2 regions of the Mycobacterium sp. SP-6446 genome follow, and region 2 is predicted to be linked to the other one. Evidence: riboswitches for the same ligand, from Rfam matches in the RefSeq annotation. Region 2 holds a riboswitch; the other holds the start of a gene.
What was found. Region 2 has a riboswitch for magnesium ahead of A5736_RS19285 (Rv1535 family protein). Riboswitches for the same ligand answer to the same signal wherever they lie in the genome.
Positions count from the first base shown of each region.

Region 1: linked by a shared signal. The riboswitch ahead of A5736_RS00300 (hypothetical protein) and the one ahead of A5736_RS19285 (Rv1535 family protein) in region 2 are both predicted to bind magnesium.

Region 1 is NZ_MBEM01000003.1:48,902-54,135, forward strand. It holds gene A5736_RS00290 (acyltransferase family protein) at 1-463, shown strand, start outside; gene A5736_RS00295 (O-methyltransferase) at 467-1,126, opposite strand; M-box (ykoK) riboswitch at 1,209-1,382, shown strand; gene A5736_RS00300 (hypothetical protein) at 1,585-1,794, shown strand; gene A5736_RS00305 (NADP-dependent oxidoreductase) at 1,804-2,748, opposite strand; gene A5736_RS00310 (hypothetical protein) at 2,884-3,489, shown strand; gene A5736_RS00315 (L,D-transpeptidase family protein) at 3,551-4,306, opposite strand; gene A5736_RS00320 (LysR family transcriptional regulator) at 4,715-5,234, shown strand, end outside.
Region 2 is NZ_MBEM01000215.1:5,397-10,630, reverse strand. It holds gene A5736_RS19295 (hypothetical protein) at 1-386, opposite strand, end outside; gene ileS (isoleucine--tRNA ligase) at 521-3,637, opposite strand; gene A5736_RS19285 (Rv1535 family protein) at 3,856-4,098, opposite strand; M-box (ykoK) riboswitch at 4,384-4,566, opposite strand; gene A5736_RS19280 (nitronate monooxygenase) at 4,632-5,234, opposite strand, start outside.

The sequences.
Region 1 (5,234 bases), on a different contig from region 2:
ATGGTCGACGCAGGTCGGTCAGGACCAGCCCGACGTCGCCCTGCTCATCATCGGCCGCTGGGAGACCGTCGACCGGGTCAACGAGGGGCAGTGGACGCACATCGGCGATCCGACCTTCGACGCGTACCTCAACGGTGAGCTCGAGCGGGCGCTGAACATCGTGAGTGTGCCCGGGGTTCGAGTGGTGGTGGCGACCGTCCCCTACAGCCGCGGCGGCGAAAAGCCGGATGGCCGCCTGTATCCGGAGGACCAGCCGGACCGGGTCAACCAGTGGAACACGATGCTGCGCAACACGGTTAGCCGCCACAAGGGCGTCCAGATCCTCGACCTGAACAAGAAGCTGTGTCCGGACGGTGTTTATAGCGCCAAGGTCGACGGAATCAAGGTGCGCAGCGACGGCGTGCACCTCACCCCGGAAGGCGTGAAGTGGCTGACGCCGTGGCTCGAGGAATCCCTGAGATAGGCGTTAATCGTTTGTGCGACAACTGATTTCCATGCTGTCGCTTTCGCGGACCTGGAAATTGAAGCTGGTGTAGCCGTTGTCGGGATTGCGCACGCGCTCGAGGTAGGGCCCGGTGTCCGCCGCGCTGGTGTTGTCGGCGACGATCAACGCACCCGTGGGCAGGCGCGGTTCGAGCAGCTCGATCACCGGCAGATACAGATCTTTCCAACCGTCGAGCAGTACGAACTCGACCGGCCCGTCCAGGCCCTGCAACGTGGTGAGCGCATCGCCTTCGAGAATGGTGATGACCTCGTCCAGGCCGGTCTCGGCGAACGTTTTCTTCGCGGCGGCGATCTTGGTTTCGCTGAGCTCGGTGGTGACCACTCGTCCGGTGCCGTTGTCGCGCACCGCGGCGGCCAGATGAAGGGCCGAGATGCCGAACGACATCCCGAATTCGACCACCGTGGTCGGACGCGTCGCGCGCACCAACGCGTACAGCAGGCGGCCGGCTTCGGGGGTCACCGGGATGTAGAACTCGCTCATCGCCTCGGCGCGTTCCGCGGTGGTCATCGGCCGGGCGAACTGATCGCGCCGCTCACGCAAGAGCGACATCTGGCTTTTCGATTCGGCGTACATCCGGTCGAGCACGGTCGCGACCCGAGGGTTCTGCAAAGTTGTGGCCATGCCCACGAGGGTAGGCCGTAAAAGTGTCCGGTTCGGTGCGCGGGTTTGACGGGCGGCGGGTCGCGATGTCAGCATGGACGGGCAAGCACCTCGGTAGGTGAGGCGTCTGCACGGACACAGGCCACTGACCCCGAACGTCGAGAGACGCCCCGGGTCAGGACAGCTCTTCCCGGACCCAAGGGTTGAGCCCAAGTGGCTTCCGGTGATGTTCCGGATACGCCGTGCAGTGCCAAAGCTCCGACGAGAGGGGTGCGATCGGTGTTCTCGGCGCCGGTCACTACCTCTTCCGATCAGGTGAATGTGATGACACCCGCGTGTGTCCCGGCCGTGAGGAGGTGAGGGCGAGATGAGTCCCGACGATAGTCCCTATCCGAAATACCTCTTGCCCCGACCCGGTTCCGGCAATGCTTTCTTCGTCTGAGCCATGAGCCGATCGGGCATCCAGAAGGAGAAAAATCATGGCTTTCGTTGTTACGCACCGTGTTACCGCTCGGTCCCGCGGGCACGGGCGGGCGTTCCTGCGGTCGGCTCGGCTGCTGGCTGACAAGCTGCGCACGCGCAGCGCGCTGACTCCCCAGGAGCGGGCCAACCTGTACGTGTCACGGATGCCGATCGCGGTGGTCACGGCGTCGTTGGGCGGCCACCCCCCGGTCGACGATCGGCGGTAGTTCGTTCGACTACCGCGAATCATTCGGCAGCAGAACGATTTTGCCGTGCGTGTGCCGCTGCTCGAGCTCCTCGAAGGCGTCGGCGACCCGGTCCAGCGGGTAGGTCGCGGCGATGTCGAATTCAAGGGCACCGGTGGCGACAAGGTGGGCGATTTCGGCGAGCACTTCCGGGGTCGACGCCTCCTGGCTGCCCTCGGTCTTGGCGCCGACTTCGCCCGCCTTTTGAAACGAGATGATGGTATCGATCCGCTCGGGCGCCACGCCGAGATCGACCGCGAGCTGGACGTAGTCCGGGCCGAACAAGTCGATGAACGCGTCGATTCCGTTCGGGGCCGCCGCTCGCAGTCGGTCGGCCAGGCCTTCCCCATAGGTGACCGGGACGACGCCGTGTGCGCGCAGCCAGTCGGCGTTGCCAGGTCCCGCGATGCCGAGCACCCGCGCCTGACGCAGGACCAGCAGTTGCACGACAAGGCTGCCGACCCCGCCCGCCGCAGCCGACACGGCCACCGTCTCGCCCGGTTGGGGCGCGACGGCGCGGACGGCGGCATACGCCGTCACACCCACCACGTACAGCGAACCCGCGACCTCCCAACTCAATTCGGAAGGTTTGCGGATCAATTGATTGACGGGAACCGCGGTGTGGGTGGCATGGCTGGATCGCCGGAAACTGAAACCCAGCACCTCGTCGCCAACCTCGAATTCGGTGACTCCCGGCGCTACGGCGGTCACGACGCCGGCAAGGTCGCTGCCCTCGCCGGACGGAAATGTGGCGGGGAACATCTCGTGCATCGCCCCGACCCGGATGCCAGCCTCGCCGGGATTGATGCCGGCCGCGCGAACTTCCACCACCACCTCGCCCGGGCCCGGCTCCGGCATGTCGATGTCCGCCACATACAACTCGTCACGACCCCCGTAACGGTCGAACCGTACGGCGCGCGCCGTCGCAGCCGTCATCTCGGCCTCCTTCGCCCAAACGCTTGCCCACGCCAGCATAGGCCGCCGACTCTCCGGCCCCTCCGGCGAAATTTGCGCGTATGTTCGTATGCGCTGGTGTTGTGCCGTCAGCGGATTGGCAGGGAAGGAATGTCCATGGAGCTCGCCCGGACTACCGTCGCCGGCTTGAGCGTCGCCGTCCTTGCGGTCGGCACCGCGATCACCGGCTGCGGCAACAACAAGACCCCGGCGACGTCGTCGAGCGCGTCGTCCACCGCGTCGACCGGCGTGACTGGCCCGTCACCCGGACAGACCACGGATTACAGTGGGCTGCTGATCAAGCCGAGCGACATCGGCCCGGACCTCACCACACCCCAACCGCCCGTGCTGAACCCCAACAATGCGCCGGGGGTTGCGCAGCTGTTCGCCAACGCCGACAACAGCCGCCGAATCGGGGACACCATCTTGATCGTCGCCGACCCCCAGACCGCGGCGGCCGGCATCGAGAACACCAAGGCGAACTACGCGGGCAAGGTGAGCGGCACGTGGCAGCCGGTCGACGTGGGATCCAACGGGGCAATGATCTCCGGGACATCGCCGGACAACTCCCAGGCGGTGACGGTGCTGTTGTTCAGTGAGGGCAAGGCGCTGGTCAACCTGGAATTCGACAGTGCGCCCAACGATCCCATCGATCCGGGCATGGCGACCGACATCGGCCGCAAGCAAGACGCCGCGATCAAGAGCGGGTTGCCGCCCAGCTGAGGTAGGTGGCCAGACGCCGCGATCGCGCGGAATGTCTTCACCCGCAGCGATGTTGGGGCAGCTAGGCGATGACCTCGACGGGATCGCCGACGTTCACCTGGTTGAAGTACCACGCGGCGTTGTCCGGGCTCAGGTTGATGCATCCGTGACTGACGTTCGCATGGCCTTGCGAGTCAACCGACCACGGGGCCGAGTGCACGTAGACGCCGCTGTTCGTGATGCGGACCGCGTACGACGCGATGATGTTGTATCCCTCGGGCGAACTCAGCGGGATACCGATGGTCCGCGAGTCCATCCGCACGGTGCGCTCCTTGGACAGCGCGGTGAAGTTGCCGATCGGTGTCGGGCGGGAGGGCTTCCCCATGGATGCCGGCATCGTGCGAAGCACCTCGCCGTTTCGGCTGACGGTGAACGTGTGCTCGGACACGCTGGCAACACCGAGTAGCGCGTCACCGGTGTCAAAACCGGTCGTCAGGGCCTGCACACCCACCGAGACGTGGCTGTGTGCGGGCCAATAGCGGTTCGGAACCCACTGCACGACATTGTTGTCGACCCACTCGAAGTGTCCCGGCACGTTGCTCGGCGAGCTGACGTGGATGGTCCGCTCGGCGCCAACGCGATCGGTGACGGGCGCAGTGAACGTCACCACTACCGGGTGCGCCACGCCCACCACGGCACCATCGGCCGGCAAAACGGTCGCGACTGTGGGAATCGGTTGGGGTAGCGGGACGGCGGCCACGCCGCGGGCGGCGCTGCCCAGCAGGCCCATGCCGGCGATCGCTACCATAACGAATAGATAACGAACCGTACGACGCATGGCGTCCGCCCTTCGAGATGGTGCGATCAACACAACGTTATTGTACTGACTGTCTACCCTTTACGGGTTTTAGCAAACATACACATCGCCGCCGGGTACGTGGCGATAACGACCCGATTACCCGTTGAGTTCGATCCGATCACCGGGCTGCGGACCTCCGGCAAACGATTGGGTGCACGCTTCCGAGGGCACGCTCGGCGGCGCGCCCGCAGTCCGAGACATGCGCACGAAAGAGGGCTCCGCACACCGGCTTTCGCTGGACGCAACGTCCTGACCTGCGCCCGAACGTCGATCTATGCCATGCCATCGGCGGCACAGATGCGAAATCTGGCCGATATCGCGTTGGCTGCCTACTGGCGAGGCGTTAGCCTCTGCGATAGCGGTGCGGTGAAGGCCGAGGAGGTGCCCGTGCTCTTCCGTCAGCTGGAGTACTTTGTCGCGGTCGCCCAGGAACGCCACTTCGCCCGGGCCGCCGAGAAATGCTATGTGTCGCAACCCGCGCTGTCGGCCGCGATCGCCAAGCTGGAACGCGAGCTGAACGTGACCCTGATCAACCGCGGGCACAGCTTCGAGGGCCTCACGCCCGAAGGTGAGCGATTGGTCGTGTGGGCCAAGCGGATTCTCGCCGAGCACGATGCCTTCAAGGCCGAGGTGGACGCCGTGCGGTCCGGGATCACCGGCACGCTTCGGCTGGGTACGGTTCCCACCGCCTCGACGACGGCGTCGCTGGTGCTCTCGGCGTTCTGTTCGGCACATCCGTTGGCGAAGGTGCACATCAATTCCCGGCTGTCCGCCGCCGAGCTGTACCGGCGGCTGCGCGAGTTCGAGCTGGACGCTGCCATCGTGCACCCCGCGCCCGGAGACGCTCACGACGTGGACCTGGTGCCGCTCTACCAGGAGTGTTACGTGCTGCTGTCGTCGGCGGAGA
Region 2 (5,234 bases):
TTCGGAGCCACGACGGCCGGCTTGGGCTTCGGACTCGTCCCGGCGACGAGCATCACCCCGAACCCGGCGACCAATCCAAGCGCGGCGATCACGGCCGCCACCACCAGCGCGTTCGCTCCCCACCATCGCCGCTGCGCGGGCTCCGCGGGGAGGTCGTCCTCGGACTCCGCGGTAAGGCGGTCCTCGACGTGCGCGGGGGTGTGGAGAGATCCGTCCTCGATCGCCGGATCGCCCAGCGGGCTCGACGCCCACGCCTCGGCGGCGGTCAGGTCCTCGTGCGGGCTCGCGGCGACGGTCAGGTCTTGGTGCGGGGCAGCCGCGACGGTCAGGTCGTCGCGCGGGACCGCCCTGAAGGTAGCCGACTGGGAGTCTTCGATGGTGCTCATGGCCTGTTCCTTAACTGTGGTCGCGGCCCCCTTTGGGTCGCATTCACAGGTATGAGCAGCCGCCGGTGGTCACCCGGACACTTTTTTCGGAACTTTTTTGCGGAGCCTTTCCCGGCCCCGGCGCCGGCCCGGTCCTAGGCCTTGGCGATCGCCACCCGCACGCCGTCGCCGATCTCCGCCGCCTCGGCGGGCTCGCCGAACTCGAAGCTGGTGGCCAGGATCTCCCCGGCGATGAGGTCTCGGTGGGCGCGGGCCCAGTCGGCTCGCTCCGCGGGCACCGACATCACCACGCTGATGCGGTCGGACACGTCCAGCCCGGTCGACTTGCGTAGTTCCTGCAGCTCGCGGATCCGGTCCTTGGCCCAACCCTCGGCCTCCAGCTCCGCGGTGACCGTGCCATCGAGGACGACGAGCCCGGCCCCGTCGGGCAGGGCCGCGGTGAACTCCGGGTCGGCGGCGACCAGGCGCGAGCTGTACTCGTCGGGTTGCAGCACCGCGGGGCCCGCGGTCAGGGTGCCGTCGGGGTTGACGACGCCCTCCCCCGCCTTGACCGCCTTGATGGCGGCCTGCACGTCCTTGCCCAGGCGCGGGCCGGCGACGCGCGCGTTGACGGTGAGCTCGAACCGGCCGTAGGTGTCGATCGCGTCGGTCAGCTCGACACGCTTGACGTTGAGCTCGTCGGCGATCAGGTCGACGAACGGCTCCAGCCGCCGCGGGTTCTCCACCGCCACGGTCAGTTTCGGCAGCGGCAGGCGCACCCGCAGCTTTTTGGCCTTGCGCAGCGACGACGCGGCCGAACAGACTTCGCGGACCTGATCCATCGCGGCCACCAGCTCCGGGTCGGCGGGCAGCACGTCCGGCTGGGGCCAGTCGGTCAAGTGCACCGACCGCTCCGCGGTCAGCCCGCGCCAGATGATCTCGGTGGTCAGGGGCAGTAGCGGGGCCGCGAGCCTCGCGGTTACCTCGAGCACGGTGTGCAGGGTGTCGATCGCGTCGTCGTCTTCTTCCCAGAATCGCGAACGCGACCTTCGCACATACCAATTCGTCAGTGCCTCGGTGAACTGGCGCAGTTGCTCGCAGGCCCCGGAGATGTCGCATACGTCCATGGACCGGCTGAGTTCGTCGCGCAGCACCGCGAGCTTGGCCAGGATGTAGCGGTCCAGCACGTGCGCCGAATCGGTGCGCCAGGCACCGACTTTCGGCGCGTAGAGGGCCAGGAAGCTGTAGGCGTTCCACAGCGGCAGCAGGACCTGCCGCACGCCTTCGCGGATGCCCTGCTCGGTGACGATCAGGTTGCCGCCCCGCAGGATCGGCGACGCCATCAGGAACCACCGCATGGCGTCGGAGCCGTCACGGTCGAACACCTCGGTGACGTCCGGGTAGTTGCGCAACGACTTGCTCATCTTCTGGCCGTCGGAGCCCAGCACAATCCCGTGCGCCACACAGGTTTTAAACGCCGGACGGTCGAACAGCGCGGTGGCCAGCACGTGCAGCGTGTAGAACCAGCCGCGAGTCTGGCCGATGTATTCGACGATGAAGTCGCCCGGATAGTGGCCGTCGAACCAGTCGCCGTTTTCGAACGGGTAATGCACCTGGGCATACGGCATGGAGCCCGAGTCGAACCACACGTCGAGCACGTCGGGGATCCGCCGCATCGTGCTGCGACCGGTGGGGTCGTCGGGGTTGGGCCGGGTGAGCTCGTCGATGTAGGGCCGGTGCAAGTTGGTGGGCCGCACCCCGAAGTCGCGTTCGAGCTCGTCGAGGCTTCCGTAGACGTCGATGCGCGGGTAGGCGGGATCGTCCGACTTCCACACCGGAATCGGCGTGCCCCAGTAGCGGTTTCGCGAGATAGACCAATCGCGGGCGCCCTGCAACCACTTGCCGAACTGGCCGTCCTTGACGTGTTCGGGGTACCAGGTGATCTGCTGATTGAGTTCCACCATCCGGTCGCGGAATTCGGTGACCGCGACGAACCAGGACGACACCGCGCGATAGATCAGCGGATTGCGGCACCGCCAGCAGTGTGGGTAGGGATGGTCGTAGGTTTCGTGGCGCAGCAGGATCGGCTTGTTCACGGCCGCGGGGCCACTCTGGTTCTTCAGGTCGCGGATGATCTGGGCGTTGGCGTCGAAGACGTGCTGGCCCTGATAGTCCGGGACGGTGGCGTCGAACCGGCCCTTCGAGTCGACCGGGGTGACCGGTTCGATGCCCACCTTGTCGGTGGTGGCCATGTCGTCCTCGCCATACGCCGGCGCCATGTGCACGATTCCGGTGCCGTCCTCGGTGGTCACGAAGTCGCCGGGCAGCACCTGAAAAGCGTTGGCCCGTCCCGGTTCTGGGTCGGTGAAATACGGGAACGGCGGCACATAGTGCGTGCCGAGCAGGTCGGCTCCGCGGTAGGTGCCGAGTACTTCAGGCTCCTCCCCCAGCTCGCGGGCGTAGGCCCCCAGGCGCGCCTCGGCGAGCACCAGGCGGCGATCGCCGGCCTTCACCTGCACATAGGTCACGTCCGGATTGACCGCAACCGCGAGGTTCGACGGCAGCGTCCATGGCGTCGTCGTCCACACCAGCAAGTAGGCGCCGGCCAATTCGCCGTCGGGTACCCGGAATCCGACGGTGATCGCGGGATCCTGGCGGCTTTGGTAGATGTCGTCGTCCATCCGCAGTTCGTGGTTGGACAGCGGGGTTTCGTCGCGCCAGCAGTACGGCAGCACCCGGTAGCCCTCGTAGGCCAGGCCCTTGTCCCACAGCTGTTTGAACGCCCAGATCACCGACTCCATGTAGGACAGGTCCAGCGTCTTGTAGTCGTTGTCGAAGTCGACCCAGCGGGCCTGGCGCGTCACATACGCCTGCCATTCGTCGGTGTAACGCAACACCGATTCGCGGCAGGCCTCGTTGAACGCCGCGATCCCCATGGCGTCGATCTGGGACTTGTCGGTGATGCCCAGCTGACGTTCGACTTCGAGCTCGGCGGGCAGCCCGTGCGTGTCCCAGCCGAAGCGGCGCTCCACCTTGGCGCCGCGCATGGTGTGGTAACGCGGGACGATGTCTTTCACGTAGCCGGTGAGCAGGTGCCCATAGTGGGGCAGGCCGTTGGCGAACGGCGGGCCGTCGTAGAACACAAACTCCGGGGCGCCGTCGCGGCGGGCGATGCTGGCCCGGAAGGTGTCGTCGCGCGCCCAGTACTCGAGGACCTCGAGTTCGAGCGCCGGGAAGTCGGGTGCCCCGGCGGCCAACTTCGGGTAGGTCAATGCGTCGTCTCCCTGTGCCAGTTCTCAGGCCGGGGACGACGACGCGCTAGCTGCGCGAGCGCCGCGGTACCACCCCGCTTGCCGCGCTGCCGCGCGACCGCTCGTGACGGCTATGACGGGCCTACCCGTTCGGTTCTACTGGGCTGCAATGGCCGTTCTTCCGAAGGCTCCCCGGTGATGGCCGGATCGATGCCGCTGCGCCGATTCTAGCCGGTGGATCAGGCGCGGACTTCGAGCACGCCCGCGCGCCACAGCGCCGCGTAGGCGTGACGCAGCGGAATGCTCAACAGACGGGCGGCGCCGTTCACCAGCGGGTCGGCGCCCGGGCCGAGGATCGGCACGTCGACGCGGCTGGTCACCTTCTTGGGCGCGGGGACGTGGACGGGCGTGTCGGCGCGCACGACCGTCAGCGCGGGCTTGGGTGCCGCGGTTGCCAGTTCGTCGGGCAGGGCTGCGGTCATGGTCGCCTCCTAGACGGAATTCGAACGAGGACTAGCTGGATGGACGTGTCCCGTCCCGTACTGGTTCCGATCCGAGAATGCTTGGCCGGTAAGCCGATTGGCGTTGCGACGGCTAGCCGAGAGCGTCGCGCCGGAGGCCGGATCGGGACGGAACGGAGCGCGGACTTCGGTCCGGACTATCGCTGGAGCTCATACGTCCCTCACCTCCTCAACGGCAACGATGCGTGCGGCCACCCGCACGACCTGCGCGCACAAAGGAGTACAGAAACCGACGACCGTCGGAGATCCGCACCCCACTCGTCAGAGCTTCGGCACTACACGACGTGTCCTGGCCGGAAACAATCCGAGCCGGAAGCCACCTGGGCTCAACCCTTAAGCCAGGAGGAGCTGTCCTGACCCGGGGCGTCTTTGGACGTTCGGGGTCAGTGGCCTGTATTCGTGTAGACGCCTCACCTAACGAGGTGCCGTCACGATGATGCACGAAGGGCGGAAGACCGTCAAACTCGGGCGAGTGCGCCGGCGCGTCGTGGTGCTCACTTCTCGACCAGGTCCTCCAGCCGCCCGATCGTGTCGATGAACTCCTCGACCATGTCGAGCACCACCGAGCGCGTCGGGCGCACCCGGTCCAGTGAACCGACGACCTGCCCGACGAAGTAGGTGGCGAGCTCGCGCGCCTTGGCGCCCGGGTGGGCGGCGGCCTGATTGATGCGCACCTGGTATTCGGTGATCAGCGCAGTCTGCAGCGGCATGCCGAGGGGGTCGGGGCTGTCGGGCCGCTCCCATTCGTCGGTCCAGGCCGTGCGCAGCATCCGCGCGGGCTTGCCGGTCATCGACCGCGACCGCACGGTGTCCGAGGAGCTGGCGGCGAGGAACTTCTCCTTGACCACCGGGGCGGTTTCCGCTTCCTCGGTGGTCAACCACACCGATCCGCACCACACGCCCTCGGCCCCCAGGGCCAGCGCCGCCGCGATCTGGCGGCCCCGGGCGATCCCGCCGGCGGCGAGCACCGGCGTCGGCGACACCGCATCCACCACTTCGGGAACCAGGACCATGGTCGCCACCTCACCGGTGTGCCCGCCGGCCTCGGTGCCCTGCGCGACGATCAGGTCGACGCCGGCGGCGGCATGCCGCCGCGC